Regions from separate parts of the Arthrobacter sp. 05T45 genome, predicted to be linked through region 1. Evidence: riboswitches for the same ligand, from Rfam matches in the RefSeq annotation. Region 1 holds a riboswitch; each other region holds the start of a gene.
The links. A riboswitch is a leader RNA that binds a small molecule or an ion and turns the genes downstream of it on or off. The one in region 1 is predicted to bind thiamine pyrophosphate.
Positions count from the first base shown of each region.

Region 1 (5,461 bases):
AGACTTCACCCTCGATGACTTCCTCGCCCAGATGCAGCAGATCCGCAACATGGGCTCCATGAAGAAGATGCTCATGATGATGCCGGGTGCGCAGAACATCCGCCAGCAGCTGGAGCAGTTCGACGAGCGCGAGATCGACCGCGTCGAGGCCATTGTCCGCTCGATGACCCCGCACGAGCGCGTGGCTCCGAAGATCATCAACGGCTCCCGCCGGGCCCGTATTGCCCGCGGTTCCGGCGTGCACGTCTCCGAGGTCAACGGACTGCTGGAACGGTTTGCCCAGGCCCAGAAGATGATGAAGAAGATGGCCGCCGGCGGCGGGATGCCCGGCATGCCGGGGATGCCCGGCATGGGCGGCGGGGGCGGTGCCCGCAAGGGAGCCAAGTCCGCGCCCAAGAAGAAGGCCCGCTCCGGCAACCCGGCCAAGGCGGCGCAGGAACTGCGCGACGCCGAGGCCCGGCGTGCCGCCGGCCCCAAGGCGCTGCCCACCGGCGCGTCGTTCGGCCAGCAGGGCGGCGACTTCGATCCGTCCCAGCTGAACCTGCCCAAGGGTTTCGACAAGTTCCTCGGCGGCAGCAAGTAGCCGCAAGTGCTGACGGCCGCCGGCACTGTGTCGCCGGCGGCATCAGCACTGAAGTGCCATAGGGTTAGACAATGTTCAAGCAGCGCGTAGTCTTCGTCCACGGGGACGGCAGCTTCGGCGCCGCCGCGTGGCCAAAACAGCACGGAATGGCGCTGGACTACGACGCCCTGTTCCTGCGGCGGCACGGGTTTGACGCCGTCGCGGAACCGCTCGAATCCAGCTTCGCCGCCGACGCCGCCATCGTGCTCGCCTCGCTGGCAGACGACGGCCGCGGCGAGGCCGGCGGCCATGTGGTGGCCCATTCGCAGGGCGCGATCGCTGCGATGATGGCCGCCGTCGAACGGCCCGACCTCGTCCAGTCGCTGACCCTGGTGGAACCGGCCTGCCTGTCCCTGACCGCGGAACTCCCGGCCACCGCCGCGCACCGGGCCCTCATGCAGCCGCTCTTCGACGTCCGCCACAACCTCAGCGACGACGACTTCCAGCGGGAGTTCATCCGCCGCGCGTTCGCGGCGGACGCCCCCGGGGCCACGACGCCGGAGGCCCTCCGGGCTGCGCGCCGGCTCCGCCTGCAGGCGCCGCCGTGGGAAGCCCCGCTGCAGATCGTGCCGGGCGTGCCGACCCTGGTCCTGACCGGCGGCTGGGAACCGCTGTATGAGGAAATCGCCGGCTACCTGCGCGAGACCGGCGCCCTGCACCGCACGGCGCCGGGAGGGCACCGGCCCCAGGATTCAGCCGAAGGGGACCGGGCCATCCGCTCCTACATCGCCGAGGTCAGCCGGCACCAGCACGCCCGGGCGTCCTAGGAAGCTGCGGGTCCTCCCACCGAGGGCTGCGGCAGGTAGACCTTGCCGCCCGAGGCGAGGAACTCGTTGCTCTTCGCCCGCATTCCGGCCGCCATCTCTGCACGGGCGGCCTGCTGTTCCGCCGAACCAGGATCCGCCGGACCGTAGTTGCCGGTGCCGTAGCCGCCGGTGCCATATTCGTCCCGGATGTCCTGGCTGATCCGCATGGAGCAGAACTTCGGACCGCACATCGAGCAGAAGTGGGCTGTCTTGGCCGGTTCCGCGGGAAGCGTCTCATCATGGAAGGCCTCGGCCGTGACCGGGTCCAGGGACAGCGCGAACTGGTCCCGCCAGCGGAACTCGAACCTTGCCTTGGACAGGGCATCGTCGCGTTCGTGCGCGCCGGGGTGGCCCTTGGCGAGGTCCGCGGCATGGGCGGCGATCTTGTAAGTGATCACGCCCGTCTTCACATCGTCCTTGTTCGGCAGCCCGAGGTGTTCCTTGGGCGTGACGTAGCAGAGCATGGCGGTGCCGTAGCGGGCGATCTCGGTGGCGCCGATCGCCGAGGTGATGTGGTCATAGCCCGGTGCGATGTCCGTGACGAGCGGCCCGAGTGTGTAAAACGGGGCGCCCTTGCAGAGTTCCTGCTGGCGCTCCACGTTTTCCCGGACGAGGTGGAAGGGCACATGCCCGGGGCCCTCCACCATGACTTGCACGTCGAAGTCCCAGGCCCGCTGCGTGAGCTCGGCCAGGGTGTCCAGTTCGGCGAACTGTGCCGCGTCGTTGGCATCCGCCGTCGCGCCCGGCCGCAGCCCGTCGCCCAGGGAGAATGCGACGTCGTAGCGTGCGAAGATCTCGCACAGCTCATCGAAGTGGGTGTACAGGAAGTTCTCCCGGTGGTGCGCCAGGCACCAGCCGGCCATGATGGAACCGCCGCGGGACACGATGCCGGTGACCCGGTTGGCCGTCAGGGGCACATACCGCAGCAGCACGCCGGCGTGGATGGTCATGTAGTCCACGCCCTGCTCGCACTGTTCGATCACGGTGTCCCGGAAGATCTCCCAGGTCAGGGCGTTCGCCTCACCGTTGACCTTCTCCAGCGCCTGGTAGATCGGGACCGTTCCGATGGGGACGGGGGAGTTGCGGATGATCCACTCGCGCGTGGTGTGGATGTCGTCCCCGGTGGAGAGGTCCATGACGGTGTCCGCGCCCCACTGCGTGGCCCACTGGAGTTTGTCGACCTCCTCGGCGATGGAGCTGGTCACGGCGGAGTTGCCGATATTGGCGTTGATTTTCACCAGGAACGCCTTGCCGATGATCATCGGCTCGGATTCGGGGTGGTTGACGTTGTTGGGAATGATCGCGCGGCCCGCGGCCACCTCGCTGCGCACCAGCTCCACATCGCAGTTCTCGCGCAGCGCGACGAACCGCATTTCCTGGGTGATGACACCGTCCCGGGCGTAGCGCATCTGCGTGACGGTCCTGCCCTCGACGGCCCGGCGTGGCACCGGCCGGCCGCCCCGCCACTCGGCCGACGCAGCACCGCGGCGCACCGCCGATTTGCCGTCGTCGAGCAGCTCCCGTTCGCGGCCGGCGTAGGGTTCGGTGTCCGCCCTGTCCTCAATCCAGGGGGTGCGGAACGGCTCCAGCCCGCGGACCGGATCGCTGCCCGGGCCGGCAGTGCGGTACACCCGGAACGGCGGGTTCCGGACGCCGCCCGGGGAGGGTTCCAGGGCGATCTCGGTCACCGGCACGCGGATGCCGTGCTCCGGACCCGTGCTGAAGGCCAGCGAGTGGGACTTCAGCGACTGCGTGGTGGCTGCGGACTGAATTTGGACAGGGCTGTGCTGTGTCACTTGGGTGTTCACGGAAAAGCTCACTTCCTTCGCCGGCATTACCCGGACAGGTTCAACGGTCGCAGGCTGCGTCAGCCCGATCTCAGCCCCTGCAGGGGCACCCGTGTGGTCGTAGACGAAACTACCACGCACCTCCGGCCGGCCCTCGAGTGTGACGGAGTGCGGTGGGCCGCGGTGTTAGCGTGGCATTGTGACTCTGCCCAGGGCCGTGCCCCGCATCCGGATGGCGACGCCGGAAGACCTCCCGGCGCTGCCGGTTCTCGAGGCCTCAGCAGACCGCATCCTCGAAGCGGAGCTGGGGAACCAGACGCTCCCGGCTCCGGAGTTGACAACGCCGGTTGAGCCGCTCTTCATACTTGTCGCCGGCAACCCGCCCGTAGGGTTTGCCCGCGTTGACGAGGTCGGCGGCCAGGCCCATCTGGAACAGCTCTCCGTGCATCCGGACTCCGCCGGGCGGGGGATAGGACGGTCCCTGGTGGAGGCGGCCCTTGATGCGGCCCGGAGCCGTGGCTATTTATCGATGACGCTTTGCACCTTCGCAGGCGTCCCGTTCAATGCGCCGTTTTATGCGAGCTGCGGTTTCGAGGAACTCGCCCGGCCAGGACAGGCGTTGGGCGCCCTGCGGATCCACGAAGCGCAGCTGGGGCTGGACGGTCTTGGCCGGCGGATCGTCATGCGGATTAGGCTTTAGGTCATGACCGGCATCATCGAGTTCAGCGGCCCCATCCTCACCGCGGCGGACCAGAAACGCCGCGGGCTCTGGTCGGTGGGCGGCCTGCTAACCTTCCGCCGTCCGGCCGCCGCGCCTGACCTCGTGCTCGACGGCTGGGTCATGCCCGGCCTCGTGGACGCACACTGCCACATCGGCCTCGGCCCGGGCGGGGACGTTACCGAGGACACCGCGGAATCCCAGGCCCTGGCGGACCGCGACGCCGGGACACTCCTGGTCCGCGACGCCGGCGCCGTCCACAACACCCGCTGGCTCCAGCAGCGCGCGGACCTGCCCCGGATCATCCGCTCGGGCCGGCACCTCGCGAGGGCCCGGCGCTACCTGCCGGGCCTGGCCGTCGAGGTCGAGCCGGAGGATCTCGTCGAGGCCGTGCGGAAGCAAGCCCGCGCGGGCGACGGCTGGGTCAAGCTCGTGGGGGACTGGATCGACCGCGACGCCGGCGACCTCGCCGCCAGTTTTCCCGCCCGGACGGTCAAGGACGCCGTCCGTGCCGCCCACGATGAGGGGGCCCGCGTCACCGCACACTGCTTCGCCGAAGACACCCTGGATGACATGCTCGATGCCGGGATCGACTGCATCGAGCACGCCACCGGGCTGCTGCCGCGGCACCTGCCGCGCTTCCTCGAACAGGGTGTTCCCATCGTGCCCACCCTGATCAACATCGCCACGTTCCCGGACATCGCCGCCCGGGCGGCGGCCAAGTTCCCCCGCTACGCAGCCCACATGCGCTCGCTGTGGGAGCGCCGGGCGGAGCGGATCCTCGAAGCCCACGAGGCCGGGCTGGCGATCTATGCCGGTACCGACGCCGGCAGCGTGATCAGCCATGGCAGGATCGTGGACGAGATCCAGGCCCTGCACGCCGCCGGCCTTTCCGCCGCTGCCGCCCTCAACGCCGCGAGCTGGTCCGCGCGGACCTGGCTCGGCGCGGAGTCCATCGGTGAAGGGGCAAGCGCTGATGTCCTCGTCACGGCCGAAGATCCGCGGAGCAATCCGGCCACGCTCCGCCGGATCCGGCATATCGTGCTGCGTGGGCTGCCGGTAGACCGGGTGCCAGTCCATGTTTTGGAATAAATTGAAGCTTCAAGTAATTTATCTTTATGTAGAGTCGCCGAAGGCCGGTGGCTACAGAATCCACGGAGCATTGCCATGACCGCAGAAGCCAGCACCCAGGACCTCCTTCCTGCCGAACTCACCATGGGCACCGTGATGCTCAAGGTCGGCGACATGAAGCTCATGACCGACTACTACCAGCGCGCCCTCGGCCTGGAGACTGTGGCCGAACAGGACGGCGGGCTCTACCTTGGGCGCCAGCAGAAGCCGCTGGTGCATCTGGCGCCTGCCCCGGGCCTGAATCTACCTTCCCGCGGCGAGGCCGGGCTCTTCCACACCGCCCTCCTCTTCGAGGACCAGCACTCCCTGGCGGCCACCATCGCCACCGCGGCCCAGTACGAGCCCCAGTCCTTCACCGGCAGCGCGGACCACCTCGTCAGCGAGGCGTTCTACTTCA
Region 1 is NZ_JBFTKI010000015.1:77,700-83,160, forward strand. Features, by position in the region: gene ffh (signal recognition particle protein) at 1-583, shown strand, start outside; gene AC1DGD_RS14585 (alpha/beta fold hydrolase) at 655-1,389, shown strand; gene thiC (phosphomethylpyrimidine synthase ThiC) at 1,386-3,236, opposite strand; TPP riboswitch at 3,232-3,339, opposite strand; gene AC1DGD_RS14595 (GNAT family N-acetyltransferase) at 3,415-3,915, shown strand; gene AC1DGD_RS14600 (amidohydrolase family protein) at 3,919-5,025, shown strand; gene AC1DGD_RS14605 (VOC family protein) at 5,101-5,461, shown strand, end outside.

Region 2 (5,461 bases), on a different contig from region 1:
CGCAACCAGATCAGCCCCGCCGGCCGAGCGGGCGTTAGAGGAACTCGGCCCGGCCTTCCATTGCCGAGGACGCCAATGCGTGTTCCCGCCGCGGGATCCTGCCGGCCGCTTTCGCCAGCCTGCCGGCGATGACGGCATGTTTGAAGGCCTCGCCCATGAGCACCGGATTCTGCGCACGGGTCACCGCCGTAGCCAACAGCACGGCGTCGCAGCCGAGTTCCATCGCCAGGGCAGCGTCCGAGGCCGTGCCGATCCCGGCATCCAGCACCACGGGCACGGACGCGCGCGAGACGATCAGCTCGATGTTGTGCGGGTTCAGGATGCCCAGTCCGGTGCCGATCGGGGCGCCCAACGGCATCACGGCCGTCGCGCCGAGGTTTTCGAGCCGGAGGGCAAGCACGGGGTCGTCGTTCGTGTAGGCGAAGACCTTGAAGCCTCGGGCCACGAGCTGTTCGGTTGCGTCCACGAGTTCGACGGCGTCCGGCAGCAGTGTGTGCTCGTCGGCAATGACTTCGAGCTTGACCCAGTCCGTTTCCAGGGCCTCCCGCGCCAGCTCGGCGGTAAGGACGGCGTCCTTGGCGGTGAAGCAGCCTGCCGTGTTGGGCAGTACCCGGATCTGATGGTCCTCGAGCAGCTGGAACAGCGAGCCCGTCTCCGCCGGCGAATAGCGGCGCATCGCCACCGTGGTCAGCTCCGTCCCGGACGCCACCAGCGCCGCCCCGAGCCCGTCCAGGCTCGGCGCACCGCCGGTTCCCATGATGAGGCGGGAGCCGAGCCTTACGCCGTCGACCACGAACGGATCGGCCACCGCACCGGTCATGGGGACGGCCTGTGTTCCTGCGAACGTCGTCTCGTTCATGCTGGTCATCCTCCCTGGACTGCCGTGACAAGTTCGACGTCGTCGCCGTCGGCGAGCGCCGTGGCGTGCCACTGGCTGCGCGGCACCACTTCGGCGTTGCGGGCGACGGCGACACCGAGCTTCCGCCCGTCGGCGGCGCGGCCGTCGGGGCCGATGCTCCGGCCAGTGAGCCGGCTGACGAGTGCGGAGACGGAGGCGCCGTCGGCGACGCTCTGATCCGTTCCGTTAAGTCGGATGTTCATGCTGCTTCCTTCTTAGGGCTGTCCCCGGACGTAACCGGGATGCGGGAAAAACGGTCGGGGCGGAACCCGGCCCAGCGCGGGTCCGGCGTGAAATCCATGAGTTGCCGGCACACGGCGGCAGCGGCGGGGGTCAGCAGGACGCCGTGCCGGAAGAATCCTGTGGCGATAATGAGTCCCGGGACGTCGCCGCCGTCCGCTTGTGCGATCCGCCCCAGCAGCGGGGCATTGTCCGGGGTTCCGGGCCGCGCCCGCGCCGTGGCTTCCAAAAGCTCCAGCTCGGCGACCGCAGGCACCAGCTGCTGGGCATCCCGCAGCAGCTGGTAAATGCCGCCGGCGGAAACCGCGTGCGGATCCGACGGTCCATCCTCCCGCTGGGTGGCCCCGATCACCACGGTGCCGTCCTGGCGGGGGACGATGTACACCGGGATGCCGCGCACCATGCCCCGCACGGTGGCCGTGAGCAGCGGCTGCAGATGCGGAGGCACGCGGAGCCGGAGGATGTCGCCGTAGACGGGCCGCAGCGGCAGCGCCAGCCCGGCCGGAAGCTCCTCGAGCGCGGCGGCGCCGAGCCCGTTGGCGACCACGGTCTCGGCAGCCCGCACGGTACCGCCGCCAGCCAACCGCACACCTGCCACCTGTCCGTCCTGCCACAGCAGGCCTGCCGCGCGCCGCCGGACGAAGCTGCCGCCTTCCGCACCGAGCACGCCGGCGAGCCGGGTGATCAGCAGGCGGGGGTCCACCTGGTGGTCGGCCGGGATGTCGAAGGCACACGAGATGCCGGGACTCAGCAGGGGCTCCCGGGTGCGCGCCTCGCGCACTGTCAGTGGCTCCACGGCCAGGCCGCATGTCTGCTGGACTTCCCTCAAGTCCGCGAGCGCGCGCCGGTCCGCCGCGTCGGCCCCCACCGCCAAGGTCGGCGTCGTTAAGTAGCCCGTACCTGCCGGCGGATCCGCGCCGGCGGCACCGGCGTCGAGAGCCGCAGCGAATCCTGGCCACAACCGGGAGGCCTCGAGCATCAGTTCCAGGAGCTGTTCCTCCTGGTAGTGCAGTTCACTCACGGGGGCCAGCATGCCGGCCGCGGCCCAGCTGGCTCCGCTGCCGGGAGCATCATCGATCAGGACCACGGATCGGCCCGAGCGGATGGCCTCGAACGCGATGCCATGGCCGATCACCCCGCCGCCGATCACGGCCACGTCGGCAGTCGTATCCCCCGCGATGATTCCCTCTGCGGTACCGGTCCCTGTGTCACAAACCTGGGCGGCGGCGTCATTTGCGGCTCCGGCTGCACGGCCTGCTCGTGTGCCCATGAAAAATTCCTTCCCTACGCCGGTACTAGCCGGATCAGGTCAAGCGGTCGGCTCTGACGCCCTCTCAGCCGGGCAGCGGCGACATGGCTGCTGCGGGCTCCCGCGGTATGCGCCCAGTTTAGAGGAACTAGGCTGGTCCCATGAGCCAGGACCCTCTCCACACCACCGCCCGCCTCTATCTCTGCACCGACGCCCGCAGGGACCGCGGCGACTTCGAGGACTTCGTGGACGCCGCCTTCGCCGGCGGCGTGGACATCATCCAGTTGCGCGACAAGTCGCTCGAGGCCTCCGAGGAGCTGGAACTGCTGGAGGTCCTGCACACCGCAGCGCAGCGCCACGGGCGGCTGTGGGCCGTCAATGACCGGGCGGACATCGCCTCCCTGTCCGGGGCTCCGGTGTTCCATGTCGGCCAGAAGGACATTTCGCTCGACGCCGCCCGCGGCTTTCTCGGCAAGGATGCCGTGATCGGCCTGTCCACCCACAGCCCGAAGCAGGTGGACGCCGCCATCGCTGCCGCGCCAGGCCGCAAAGGGCTCGATTATTTCTGTGTGGGCCCCGTGTGGGCGACGCCCACCAAGCCCGGACGCGCCGCCGTCGGCCTCGATCTGGTGCGCTACGCCGCCCAGGCGATCGGCGGGGCGGACGCGGAGGGAACCGGCAAGGTCGACGAAAGCGTGCTGCCGTGGTTCGCGATCGGCGGGATCGACCTCAGTAACGTGGAGCAGGTAGTCGATGCCGGTGCCCGGCGGATCGTCGTGGTCCGGGCGATCACCGACGCCACTGATCCGGCCCACGCCGCCGGAGCCTTGCTGGCGGCGCTGGACGCCGCCGCATCCTAAGCAGGTCCCCAGCCCGTAATGCCGGCCGGCACTGAAACTATCCGGCGAGACCCAGCTCCGTCATCCGGCGCGCGTGATTCGCTGCGAGTTCGGCCGCCAGGCCGTTGACCAGCGCCCGGGCGCCGGCGTCGTCCAGCCCCGACAGTCCGCCGAGGAACGCGTGCTCGGCGCTGACACGCTGGGCGTGGTTCAGTACTTCCCCCAGCAGACGCCTGGCCCACAACGCCAGGCGCGACGCCAGCCGGGGGTCATCGGCCAGGGCCGCCTTGATGCGCGCCTGCAGCACGGCCGTGGACTCACCGGTGGAGCGGACCTGCCCGATCAACTCACGGGTCGCGGCGTCGACGTACCGGCCCACGACGCCGTAAAAGTCCGCGGCGACCGTGTCGATCACGTAGGCCTTCATGAGGGCCTCGTACCAGTCCGACGGGCGCGTGCGTTCGTGGAAGTGGTCCACCGAGGGCTGGAACGGCAGCATGGCGGCCTCCGTATCCAGGCCCATGTGTTCGAGCCGGATTCGGACGAGTTCGTAATGCTGGAACTCGACCACCGCCATCCTGCCCAGCAACGCACGGTCATGCAGCGTGGGCGAATACCGGGCACTCGAGGACAGCCGCTCGAAGGCGGAAAGCTCGCCGTACGCCAAGACTCCCAGCAGGTCGGCAAGGAAGCTGTTGTAGAGGGCAGGATCGTCCGCAGTTGCGCTCATCATCCAAGACTAATAGCGGAAATCGGGCTACCCTGATTTTCGTGTCACATCATCGCCTGACCCCCAGTGTCCACGAGCAGCAGAACCAGCTTGCCGGGGCACTCAAGGCGTTGCGCACCACGCTGGAACTGCCCGGCCCGTTCCCCGAGGATGTGCTGCGCGACGCGGAGGCGGCGGTGGCCGAGCACAAGCTCCCGGACCTTGACCTCACGCACGTCGAGTTCGTGACTATCGATCCGGCATCGTCCACCGACCTGGACCAGGCCCTGTTTATCGAACGGAGCAACGGCGGCTACAAGGTCTTCTACGCCATCGCCGACGTCCCCTCCTTTGTCGCCCCGGGCGGGGCGCTGGACGCCGAGACCCGGCGCCGCGGCCAGACCTTCTACACCCCGGACGGCCGGATTCCGCTGCATCCGGAGATTATCAGCGAGGCCGCCGGCAGCCTGCTCGCCGGGCAGCTGTGCGCGGCGTTCGTCTGGGAGTTCGAGCTCGACGCCGCGGCAGAGGTCGCCTCGGTCCTCGTGCGCCGGGCACAGGTCCGCAGCCGCGCGAAGCTCAACTACAAAGGCGTCCAGGCCGAGCTCGACGCCGGCACCGCGGCGCCCGTGCTGCAGCTGCTGAAAGAAGTAGGCCTCAAACGGGTGGAACTGGAACGACTGCGCGGCGGCGCGAGCCTGAACATGCCGGAACAGGAGATCCAGCAACTGCCCGACGGCGGCTACCGGATCGTAGCGGCCCCGCCGCTGCCGGTGGAGGACTGGAACGCCCAGATTTCACTCATGACCGGGATGGCCGCCGCGGCGCTCATGCTCCAGGGCAAAGTCGGCATCCTGCGCACCATGCCCGCCCCGGACGAGGCATCACTGCGCCACTTCCACCGGCAGACCCACGCCCTCGGCAAGCCCTGGGACGGGGAAATGCGCTACGGCGAGTACCTGCGGACCCTTGACCCGACGGACCCCCGGCAGCTGGCCATTGTGCATTCGGCCGGGATGCTCTTCCGCGGTGCCGGATACACACCCTTCGACGGCACAGTGCCCAACGCCGCCGTCCAGTCCGCCATCGGCGCCGCGTACGCCCATTCCACGGCACCCCTGCGGCGGCTGGTCGACCGCTTCGTGCTGGTAATCTGTGAGGCACTGAGCAACGGCACCGAAGTTCCTGCCTGGGCCCGGGAGGCGCTGCCGTCCCTCCCCGCCATCATGGGCACCTCGGACCAGCTGGCCGCGAAACTGGAGCGGCTGTCGCTGGACACCGTTGAGGCGGCGCTGCTCGTCAACCACGTCGGCCAGGAATTCGACGCTGTCGTCATCTCCGGTCCCAAGCCGGCCAAGGGCACCAACGGCACCAGCAACGGCAACGGCGGGAAGACCAACGGCAACGGAAACGGCCCGTCCGGGATCGTCCAGATCGCCGAGCCCGCCGTGACCGCACGATGCCCCGGCGAGCTGGAACCGGGCACCAAAGTCCGGGTCCGGGTGGTGTCCTCGGACATCGTCACG
Region 2 is NZ_JBFTKI010000001.1:532,030-537,490, reverse strand. Features, by position in the region: gene AC1DGD_RS02565 (thiazole synthase) at 35-859, opposite strand; gene thiS (sulfur carrier protein ThiS) at 865-1,101, opposite strand; gene thiO (glycine oxidase ThiO) at 1,098-2,408, opposite strand; TPP riboswitch at 2,402-2,522, opposite strand; gene thiE (thiamine phosphate synthase) at 2,549-3,247, shown strand; gene AC1DGD_RS02545 (ferritin-like fold-containing protein) at 3,285-3,959, opposite strand; gene AC1DGD_RS02540 (RNB domain-containing ribonuclease) at 3,998-5,461, shown strand, end outside.
Region 2: linked by a shared signal. The riboswitch ahead of thiO (glycine oxidase ThiO) and the one ahead of thiC (phosphomethylpyrimidine synthase ThiC) in region 1 are both predicted to bind thiamine pyrophosphate.

Region 3 (5,461 bases), on a different contig from region 1:
CTGGGCGTTGGAGTCACGACCGTTGCGAGTGGAACTCGCGCCTTTTTTATGTGCCATTTGAAATGCCTGCCTTCAAAAATTCTGGGGAATCTGCTGGAACCTGAACAGTAACGAAGAGTTACTTGATACCGGTGATCTTGACCTTGGTCAGTTCCTGACGGTGGCCCTGACGCTTCTTGTAACCGGTCTTGTTCTTGAACTTCTGGATGACGATCTTCGGACCACGGAGGTCTTCGAGGATCTCAGCCGTAACCGTTACCTTGGCCAGGTCCGCAGCAGCAGACGTGACTTTGTCACCGTCCACCAGGAGCAGTGCGGGCAACTCAAAGGTGCTGCCGGCTCCACCGGGGACGCGGTTCAGGGTAACGAAGTCTCCAACGGAAACCTTCTCTTGGCGGCCGCCTGCGCGGACAATCGCGTACACCACTGGGGAACTCACTTCTCTCGACGTTTATTACTAGATTTGCGTGCGGAACCAGGGGCCAAATTGTTTGGACCGGCTCACGCTGTGCCTCAACGCCGGTGGATTCCCCGGGGGAACCCATGAGCTATCCCCGGAACAAATCCATTTGGAATTCCAAGCGGACCGTTCTCAGGGTCATAACCCAAGTGTTGGCGTAAGCACCGAAGATCTAGAATACGCTAATTTTGCCTTCGGCCGCAAATGAGGCTGGTTCCGGCGGGTAGTCCGTGATAGGCGCCACAACATCTTGATGCAAAGTCCCTGCCAATGTTCTTGGCCGGGATCTTGACCATCTTGAGCTGTGTTGCCGCAACGACTTCCGGAACCGCGCCCCACCATCGTACCGGTAGTCCGGACCAGCTCGCGTCAGGCGTACAGCCGCGGCGCGTCGAAGAAGTCCACTTCGTAGCGCGAAGACTGCCGGAAAGCCAGGGCCATGGCCTGCCGCTCGCTCTCCGATGCCCGCCCGGCCGCCGTGTCCGTGTACGCGATGGCCTGCCGGGTCGCGGCGGCGAAGTCCTCGTCGGCGTAGGTCCGCAGCCAGCCGGCGTAGGGGTGCTCCCCGGGGGCGCCACCGGCCAGGAACTCCCGGTGCAGCGTGGAACCGACCTCGGCGTAGAGCCAGAAGCAGGGCAGCGCCGCCGCCACGAGGACGCCATAGCTGCCGGAGACCGAGGCGGCCAGCAGGTGGTCCACATACGCTTTCGTGACCGGGCCCAGGGTGGAGGCCGTGGGGCGGGTGCTGAGCCAGGAACGGTGCAGCTCGGATTCGACTTCCAGGCAGGTCTGCGCCGAACGGGCCCAGAACAGCTGCTCGGCCTCGGTGGGGGCAATCGCCGCGGCCCGGGCCAGGACCCGCGAGTAGCCGTTGAGGTAGATGGCGTCCTGGGCGAGGTAGTACGCGAACTCGTGCTCGGGCAAGGTGCCGTCGGCCAGCCCGCGGACGAAGTCCAGGGCGTAGATCGCCTCAAGATCGCCCGCGGCTCCTGCGCGCAGGGCTGCGGCGAACTCCCCCGCCGCCGGACCCTGCCTGCCCTGGAGGTGCTGCAGGTGGTGGAAGTGGTGGACCGGGCCGTTGCCGGAGCCGACGTCCAGGGCCGAGGCTTCGCGTAGCGCGCCCAGCAGCCACGGCTTGACTTCGCGCAGCGTCGCTTCCCAGTCCCCCACCCGGGCCTGCACGGTGGCCATGGCCGAGGACAGGGAGCATCCGGTGCCGTGGCTGTTGCGCGTCGCGATCCGCTCCCCCGGCACCACCACCGTTTCCTGGCCGAGCAGGCCGCCGGTGTTGACCAGGGCATCCGGGCAGCCGTCCGCGGCGCCGTCGCCGGCGCCGGTGCCGGCGGCGGCGTCGTGGGCATACCCGTCCCCCGGCTCGGCGCCCTGGAGGTGTCCGCCCTTAACCAGGACGGTGGTGCCGGTCAGGGCGGCCAGCCTCTTGCCCTGCGCCAGGGCCTCGGACCAGTCGGCAGCGACGGGTTCCTTGAGCAGGATGGCGAGTTCGGCGAGGTTGGGCGTGATGAGGTCCGCCAGCGGCAGGAGGGCCTGCAGGGCGGCCTCGGCCGATTCCTGCAGGAGCCGGTCACCACTGGTGGCGACCATCACCGGGTCCAGGACCACGACGGCGGGGCGCACCTTTTCCAGCCAGCCGCGGACGGCGTCGATCACGGCGGCGTCACCGAGCATGCCGATCTTGACGGCGTCGATGCCGATGTCGTCGCTGATGGCGTCCAGCTGCGCCGTGAGGAACGCCGCCGGGGGGACGTGGACGGCGCGCACGCCCTGCGTGTTCTGCGCTGTCAGGGCGGTGATGGCGGCCATGCCGTAGCCGCCGTTCGCCGCGATGCTCTTCAGGTCGGCCTGGATTCCGGCCCCGCCGGAGGGATCGGAGCCGGCGATGGCCAGCACGCGGGGAATGCGCGGCGGGGCCGGCAGAGACTCGTTGTGCAGAAAATTGGGCGGGAGGAACTCGGACGGATTCGATTTCGCGGACAAGGAAGACATCCCTTCGCCGGTGCTAACCGGACAGGTTCAACGGGTCTGGATCTCAGCCGGCCCGATGCCCGGCACCCCGTGTCAGTGTTCCAGCCTAGCCCTTGCCACCCGGAGGACCCGTTAACGCACGAGCGGGCCCGGGCCCGGGCGGACGTATGTTACGTCTGCCATGACCCGGACCCGCGGCCCGACCAGTCGAAATAATGACCGGACGGGGACGTGGTCAGTCGCGGAGGACTACAGCTCCGACGCCGGCACGCCGACGCCGAGGATGATCGGCTCGTTGCCGGCCGGGATGGACGCAGGCCCGGCCGCAGCGGGAGCCTTGGCCTCGTGGACCGATCCGGCCGCGGCCGGCCGGGTTGCCTCGCGGTGCTCCACGGAGGTTTCGTTGGCTGCGCCCTGGGCGCGGCTGGCACTCCGGTTGCGGCGCCCGCGGCGGCCGCGCAGCGTCGTGGTGTCAGCTGTGCGTGACGCCGGCGCCTCCGCAGCGCGGACGGCCGACGGCGCCTCGGGCGCCGTGGCTTCCGGTGCGGCAACAGCTGCTGCCTGACCGGCCGCCAGGCCGGCGGCCTGGTCCGGCTTGCCGGCCTCGGCTTCGCCCAGGTTTGCGAAGGCCTCGGTCAGCAGGTCCAGGGTCAGGGCCGGTGACGGCGCGTCCTCCGCGTGCTCGACGAAGGGCAGGGCCACCTGCTCGCCGCCAAACGTCAGCACCGTTGCGGGGCGGCCGGCTGCCTCGTCGGCGGCTGCGAGCTGCGTGACGGCGTCGACGGCGGCCTGGCGGGCCCCGGCATCGCTGGCTGCGGCGGCCTCCCCGTCGTGCAGGTGCGCGGCGTGCGCTGCGGCAGCGATGTTGGCCAGCGCGGCACGGGTGGCCTCGGCCTTGGCGTGGCGTTCGGCCTCGGTGGGTTCGGCGTGGACGGGCGCGGGTGCGGCCGGCGCGGTCTCTCCGCCCTGGCCTCCCCGGCCGCGGCGACGGCTCTTGCGTTCCGGGCGGGCAGCAGGCTGCGCCTCGGTGCGCGGCACATAGTGCTCCGCGGCGACCGTGTTGGCGCGGCGGTGCTCCACCGGCTCGTCGTGGGTGACGATGCCGCGGCCCGCACATGTTTCGCACTGTTCGCCGAAGACTTCCAGCAGCCCGGTGCCCATCCGCTTGCGGGTCATCTGCACGAGGCCCAGCGAGGTCACCTCGGCCACCTGGTGCTTGGTCCGGTCCCGGCCCAGGCACTCCACCATGCGGCGCAGCACGAGGTCGCGGTTGGATTCGAGCACCATGTCGATGAAGTCGATCACGATGATGCCGCCAATGTCGCGCAGGCGCAGCTGCCGGACGACTTCCTCGGCCGCTTCCAGGTTGTTCTTGGTGACGGTTTCCTCGAGGTTGCCGCCGGAGCCGGTGAATTTGCCGGTGTTGACGTCCACCACGGTCATGGCTTCGGTGCGGTCGATCACGAGCGAACCGCCCGAGGGCAGGAAGACCTTCCGGTCCAGGGCCTTGTGGATCTGCTCGTCGATGCGCCAGGCCGCGAAGATGTCCGTGTCCTTGGTCCACTTCTCGAGCCGGCCCACGAGGTCCGGTGCGACGTAGGTGACGTAGGCCTCGATGGTGTCCCAGGCTTCCTCGCCGGAGACGATCAGCTTGGAGAAGTCCTCGTTGAAGACGTCCCGGACCACCTTGATGGTCAGGTCAGGTTCGCCGTAGAGCAGCTCGGGGGCGAGGATCTTGGTGGACGTCGACTGGCTCTCGATGCCTTCCCACTGCGCGCGGAGGCGGTTGATGTCGTGCGTCAGCTCTTCCTCGGAAGCTCCCTCGGCCGCGGTGCGGACAATGACGCCCGCGTCCTCGGGCAGGCGGTCCTTGAGGATCCGCTTGAGGCGGTTGCGTTCGACGTCGGGCAGCTTGCGGGAGATGCCGGTCATGGAACCGCCGGGCACGTACACGAGGTACCGGCCGGGCAGCGAGATCTGGCTGGTGAGACGGGCGCCCTTGTGGCCGACCGGGTCCTTGGTGACCTGGACCAGCACGGAGTCGCCGGACTTCAGCGCGTTCTCGATGCGGCGCTGCTTGCCCTCGAGGTTGACGGACTCCCAGTTCACTTCACCGGCGTAGAGCACGGCGTTGCGGCCGCGGCCGATGTCCACGAAAGCGGCCTCCATGGAGGGCAGCACGTTCTGGACCTTGCCCAGGTAGACGTTGCCGATCAGGGAGTCCTGCTGGGTCTTGGACACGAAGTGCTCGGCCAGGACGCCGTCTTCAAGGACACCGATCTGGATTCTGTCGTCGCGCTGGCGGACGATCATCTGACGGTCCACGGACTCGCGGCGGGCCAGGAACTCGGCCTCGGTGATGACGGTACGGCGGCGGCCGGTGTCGCGGGATTCGCGGCGGCGCTGCTTCTTGGCTTCCAGGCGGGTGGAGCCCTTGACGGATGTGACGCGGTTGTTCACCGGCGCCTCGGCCATCGCACGCGGCGCACGGACGCGGGTCACCGTGTTGGGCGGATCGTCGCCTTCCCCGCCGGTCAGCTCCAGGTCCTGGTCCCCGCGGCGACGGCGGCGGCGGCGGCGGGAGGTCACACCGTCTTCGAGGATTATCTCGGAGCCTTCGTCGCCCTCTTCTTCGGTGCCTTCCGACTCGGTGTCGGACTCGGCAGAGGTGCGGGTGCGGCCGCGCCGGCCGCGGCTGCGGCGCCGACGGCGGTTGCCGGCGTCCTCGTCCTCGTCGCCTTCCTCGTCCTCGGGCTCAGCTGCTGCGGCGGCAACGGGGGCCGGACGCACCACAGTGCTCAGGTCCGGGGCCTGGAAGATGACGGAAGTGAGGGCACCCGGTTCCATGAACAGCGACGCGGCCGGGCTTTCCTCGGGCCGGGCTTCCAGCTCTTCGGGCTGGGCTGCGGCGGCTTCCGCGGTGGGTGCTTCCGCAGCGGCGGCTTCTTCGGCCGGGAGTACTGCCGCGGGTGCTTCTTCGGCCTTCGGGGCGGCCTTGGCACGGCTGGCACGGCGGCG
Region 3 is NZ_JBFTKI010000010.1:41,705-47,165, forward strand. Features, by position in the region: gene rpmA (50S ribosomal protein L27) at 1-57, opposite strand, end outside; gene rplU (50S ribosomal protein L21) at 119-427, opposite strand; gene AC1DGD_RS11805 (bifunctional hydroxymethylpyrimidine kinase/phosphomethylpyrimidine kinase) at 830-2,377, opposite strand; TPP riboswitch at 2,447-2,544, opposite strand; gene AC1DGD_RS11810 (Rne/Rng family ribonuclease) at 2,693-5,461, opposite strand, start outside.
Region 3: linked by a shared signal. The riboswitch ahead of AC1DGD_RS11805 (bifunctional hydroxymethylpyrimidine kinase/phosphomethylpyrimidine kinase) and the one ahead of thiC (phosphomethylpyrimidine synthase ThiC) in region 1 are both predicted to bind thiamine pyrophosphate.

Region 4 (5,461 bases), on a different contig from region 1:
ATTGGCTACATGGTGTTCGGCCTGGCCATGTCCACCGTGGCCGGTCTGGGCGCCGCGGTGTTCTACGTGGCCCACCACATCACTGTCCAGACCAGCCTGTTCCTGGTGACCGGCCTGATTGAACGCCGCGGCGGCAGCTCGTCCATGGACCGCGTGGCAGGACTGGCCAAGCTCTCCCCGGTCTTGGGGGTCCTGTTCTTCATTCCCGCCATGAACCTCGCCGGAATCCCGCCGTTCTCGGGTTTCCTGGGCAAGCTGGGGCTGCTTCAGGCAGGCGTGGAACTGGGGACGCCGCTGGCCTACGCCCTGGTGATCGGCGGCGTGCTGACGAGCCTGCTGACCCTGCTGGCGATCGCGAGGGTCTGGAACCGGGCGTTCTGGCGCAAGCCCGGGGACGCCGAACACCCCGATCCGGTGCTCCTGGCAGCGCCGGCCGACTCCGCCACGGGTGACCGGGCCGGCAAGACGAATGTGACCCTGCTGCCCCGCACCATGGTGGGCTCCACCCTGGGCCTGGTGGTCTTTGGCGTGGCCCTGACGGTCTTTGCCGGGCCGCTGTTCAGGGTGGCCGACCAGTCCGCCCAGGAGATGCTGGACCGGACCTCCTACATCCAGGCCGTGCTCGGCCCGGACGCGCCCGTGCCGCCGGTGCCCCCGTCGCTCCACCCGGTGCAGGTCCGGGAGGGCGGCGGAAAATGAACCGGAAAAGGATCTCGCTGCGCCAGGAACTGCCGCTGCTGGTCTGGCTCGTCTTTGTCTGGGGCGCGCTCTGGCAGAACTTCAGCCCGGGCAATCTCCTCTTCGGCGCCCTCATCGCGGTGCTCGTGGCGCGCATTTTCTATCTGCCCCCGGTGGAACTCGGCGGCCGCTTCAACGTGCTCCGCGCCGTGCCGTTCGCCCTCATCTTCCTCGGAAAAGTCGTCGCGGCAAGCTTCCAGGTCCTGTACCTGGCCGTGGTCCGCGGCCCCAACGTGGTCAGCGCAGTCGTAGCCGTGCCGCTCCGAAGCCATTCGGACCTCCTGGTCACGGCCACCGGGCACGTGATCTCGCTGATTCCCGGGTCCCTCGTGGTGGAGGTGGACAGGTCGACGTCCACGCTCTACATCCACGGCATCAACGTCCGCAATGCCGAGGACGCGGCCAAGCTGCGCAAAGAGGTCCGGGACACCGAGGCCGGGCTGATCCGGATCATGGGGACCAAAGCCGAACTTTCCGCCCTGACACAGGAGACCGCCGCATGATGCAGACCGTCCTGACGGTGACCGCCGTCGTACTGTCCCTGGCCGCCGCGGGGGCGATCGTCCGGATCGCGCGGGGGCCCTCGCTGCTGGACCGGGTTCTGGCCGCCGACGTGCTGCTGGCCATCTTCGGCGCGGCCCTGTGCATCGACATGGCCGCCAACCGGCACCTGAACAACCTGATGCTGCTCGTTGCGATTTCCCTGATCGGATTCGTCGGCTCGGTCACCGTGGCCCGGTTCGTGGCCGACAGGCGGGAGGGCGTCCGTGAATCCTGACACAGTGATCGACGCCGTCTCTGCCGTGTTCATGGTGTCCGGAGCCCTGATGTCCCTCGCGGCCGCCATCGGGCTGCTGCGATTCCCGGACCTCATGAGCAGGATGCACGCGGCCACCAAACCGCAGGTCCTCGGCCTGTTCCTGCTGCTGGCGGCCCTTGGCCTGCAGATGCGCACCTGGTCGGTGTGGCCCGTCCTGCTGGTGGCCTGGCTCTTCCAGCTGCTCACCGTCCCCGTGTCCGCTCACATGGTGGGTCGGGCCGGCTACCGGACCAAGCACCTGCACCCGGAGCTGCTGAGCTCCGACGAGCTCGAGGCGGTAGTCCAGAAGGCCGCCCAGCAGGCGGCCACGCACGGAGCGGACGACGACGACCGCTGAGCCCCCGTCCGGCCCGGCGGACCCGGCCGGGGCCTTCGACTGCCGCGGCGGGCGCCGCGGCCAGTCGGGTCAGGTCAGACGACGTCCTGGGTCTTGGCGAAGCGGGTGATCGCGCGCTGGGTGCCGCGGTTGGCGAGCACCTGGATGATGGCGCTGACCGAGGCAGAGATCAGGGCGAACGTCAGGGCCGAGCGCAGGGTGGTGGGAACGTCGTCCTCCTGGCCCTTGGGCGGCTTGTTGCCTGTGGACTTTTCCCACATGGTGTCCACCAGCTTGGTGCCGGCAAAGCCGGCCAGGAGGCTGACGCCGGTGCCGAGCAGCTTGATGAGGATGTTCATTCTTCGGTCTCCTTGGGACGGGAACGGTTTTCCCCTAGCCTAGCGTTCCGGGGTGAGGACCATCCGCAGGGCCTCGACCACGAGTTCGTGATCCGCCTTCTGGGGCAGGCCGGAGACGGTGACGACGGCGACGGCGCCCGTGCCGCGCACGTAAACGGGAAACGCCCCGCCGTGGGCGGCGAACTCCGACTGATCCCACCAGGCGTTGTCCTCGATCCTTCCGCCGGCAGCGCGGGCCCGGAGGCCCACCAGCAGGGACGGGACCTCGTACCGCATGGCGGTGCGCTTTTTGGCGTTGATCCAGCGCTCATTGTCCGGTGTGGCGCCGTCCAGCGCGGCGTGGAAGAGCACCTGCTCGCCTTTGGTGATGTCGACGGCGATGGGCAGCGAGCGTTGCCTGCCCAGCTCGACAAGGAGGAGCCCGAGGTCCAGGGCGTCATCCTTGCTGAACGACGCGAACTGGAGCGCCTCTATCTCGGCCAGCACGCGGCCAATGAGCGCCGCCAGGGAACCCTGCGGCTGCGGCTCATTGGAGTCGGGATCGTATTCCCCGGAGGGATCTTGGGTGACCGGTGTGTGCGACAAAATATTCCAGCTTTCCGGTGGGTGACGAGGCCGCCCGCTGGCGGGTCCGGGGGTCCGGCACGACGACTCTACCAAGAGGGTTTTCCGGGCCGCCGGGACTGCCGCCGTCCGGTCCACGATTGTGACGGCACACCACGGAAATCCCGGCCGACCGGGTGTAAACTGAGCCAGCCCACAAGGGCGAAAATAATTACGACAGGGGAGCGCCGCCGTCGGGCATCGCCGGAACAATCCGGGGAAACCTTTGGTGGGCGCTGAGAGTGCGGACAGCCGCAGACCCTCGAACCTGATCCGGTTAGTACCGGCGCAAGGGAGTCGAGTTCTCAGGGTGCGCGGAGGGCGGCGGAAGCCGAGACCGGCCGGCGCACCCTCCCCTCCTGTTCCTCAGGAGGACGACATGACAGATATTTCAGCACAGCATGGTTCCGCCAGCCGTTCATCCGCCCGGCGCAACTACAGCTGGCGCGTGGTGGACATTGTGGTGGCCGCGTTGATCGCCGTTGCCGGCGGCGTCATTTTCTGGGCCTGGTCCCAGGGCGCGAACCTGATCTCGACTCCGGTCAACGCGGTCTACCCGCCGTTGAGCGGACTCTACGCCGGCGGCTGGATGATCCCGGCGGTGCTGGGCATGCTCATCATTCGCAAGCCGGGCGCCGCGCTCTTCTGCGAAACCGTCGCGGCCACCGGCGAGCTCATCATGGGTTCGCAGTACGGCACCACGGTGCTGATCTCCGGCATCCTGCAGGGCCTCGGCGCCGAACTGGTCTTCGCGGCCTTCCTCTACAAGAAGTTCAACCTGCCCGTCTCCGTGCTGGCCGGCGCCGGCGCGGGCCTCTTCTGCGGCCTGAACGATTCCTTCCTGCCGTGGGGCTGGAACATCGCCTACGAAGCCGGCGACAAGCTCGCCTACATCGTCTTCACCACGATCTCCGGCGCAGTGATTGCCGGCGGACTGGCCTGGCTCGCCACCCGCGGCCTGGCGAAGACCGGAGTGCTGGGCGCCTTTGCCTCCCGCAAGGCCGCCACGGAGCCCGTCTTCTCCTGAGCCCCGTCGCTGAATCCTGCAGAGAATCATGAGATCTTCACCGGGCGTCCGGCCGGCCGCCGTCACGGCCCGCGGCTGGGGCTGGCGGCATGCCGGACGGGCCAGGCCCGCGGTCAGCGGCCTTGACCTGGACATCCGGCCGGGGGAGCGCGTGCTCCTGCTGGGGCCCTCCGGCGCCGGCAAGTCGACGCTGCTCCACGCCCTGGCCGGCGTGCTGGGCGACGGCGCGGCCGGCGACTCCGGCGACTCCGAAGATGCAGACGAGACCGGCAGCCTCCTGATCGACGGTGCCCCGCCACGGGCGCGGCGCGGCCGCGCCGGGCTGGTGCAGCAGGACCCGGAAACGCAGGTGGTGCTCTCCCGCCTCGGCGACGACGTCGCCTTCGGGGCGGAGAACCTCGCCGTCCCGGCGGCGGAGATCTGGCCGCGCGTGCGAGAGGCCCTCGACGACGTCGGGCTGGGACAGCTGCCGCTGGACCACCCGACGGCGGCCCTCTCCGGCGGCCAAAAGCAACGGCTGGCGCTCGCCGGGATCCTCGCGATGCGGCCAGGGCTGCTGCTGCTCGACGAGCCGACGGCCAACCTCGACCCCGCGGGCGTCCTGGAGGTCCGCGACGCTGTGGGCCGCTGCCTGGACAAGACAMGCGCCACGCTGGTGGTCGTGGAGCACCGGGTGGGGGTCTGGAAAGACCTGGTGGACAGGATCGTGGTGCTGCAGCCAGGGTCCGCCACGGACTCCGCGGTCTTGATTGACGGACCGCCGGACCGGGTCCTGGCCGAGGCGCGGGACATGCTCATCGGTGCGGGCGTCTGGGTGCCGGGCTACGTCCCGGCGACGCGGATGCGGACACCGGCGCGGGGCGCGGGACAGACTCTGCTCGCGGCCGACGCGCTCGCGGTGTCCCGCGAACGGCCGCGGCGGGCCGGGCTGCGCGACGGCTTCCGCACCATCGCGCCGCGTCCGGTCCAGTCCGGGGTTTCGGTCCGGGTCCGCGCCGGCGAGGCGCTGACCATCACCGGACAGAACGGCACAGGGAAGTCCACCCTGGCGCTGACGCTGGCCGGTCTCCTGCGGCCCGTCGCGGGAACAGTCTCGGCCACGGCGGAGCTGAGCAGTCCCGCCACCGGTCACTCCAGTGGTCACTCCAGTGGCCGCGTACGCGACGGCGCCGGACCCGATCCCTACCGGTGGAAGGCCCAGCAGCTGATCGCCAGGATCGGAACCGTCTTCCAGGAACCCGAGCACCAGTTCGTTACCGGCAAGGTCCTCGACGAGCTCATGTTCGGCCCGCGCCACCTCGGCTACGGCGAAGACCGCGTGGACGAACTGCTGGAGCGGCTGCGGCTGACGGAGCTTGTGGACGCCAACCCCTACACGCTCTCCGGCGGCGAGAAGCGGCGCCTTTCGGTTGCCACTGTGCTGGCGGCGCACCCCCAGGTGCTGGTCCTGGACGAGCCCACCTTCGGCCAGGATGCCAATACGTGGGCCGAACTCGCCTCGTTCCTCTCCGAGCTCCTCGACGCCGGCACCGCCGTCGTGTCCGTGACGCATGACGCCGAATTCAGCGCCGTCCTCGGCGGCGCCGAACTCCGCCTCC
Region 4 is NZ_JBFTKI010000016.1:71,522-76,982, forward strand. Features, by position in the region: gene AC1DGD_RS15000 (Na+/H+ antiporter subunit D) at 1-699, shown strand, start outside; gene AC1DGD_RS15005 (Na+/H+ antiporter subunit E) at 696-1,241, shown strand; gene AC1DGD_RS15010 (MrpF/PhaF family protein) at 1,238-1,516, shown strand; gene mnhG (monovalent cation/H(+) antiporter subunit G) at 1,548-1,895, shown strand; gene AC1DGD_RS15020 (DUF4235 domain-containing protein) at 1,970-2,233, opposite strand; gene AC1DGD_RS15025 (heme-degrading domain-containing protein) at 2,273-2,818, opposite strand; TPP riboswitch at 3,006-3,149, shown strand; gene AC1DGD_RS15030 (ECF transporter S component) at 3,216-3,863, shown strand; gene AC1DGD_RS15035 (ABC transporter ATP-binding protein) at 3,892-5,461, shown strand, end outside.
Region 4: linked by a shared signal. The riboswitch ahead of AC1DGD_RS15030 (ECF transporter S component) and the one ahead of thiC (phosphomethylpyrimidine synthase ThiC) in region 1 are both predicted to bind thiamine pyrophosphate.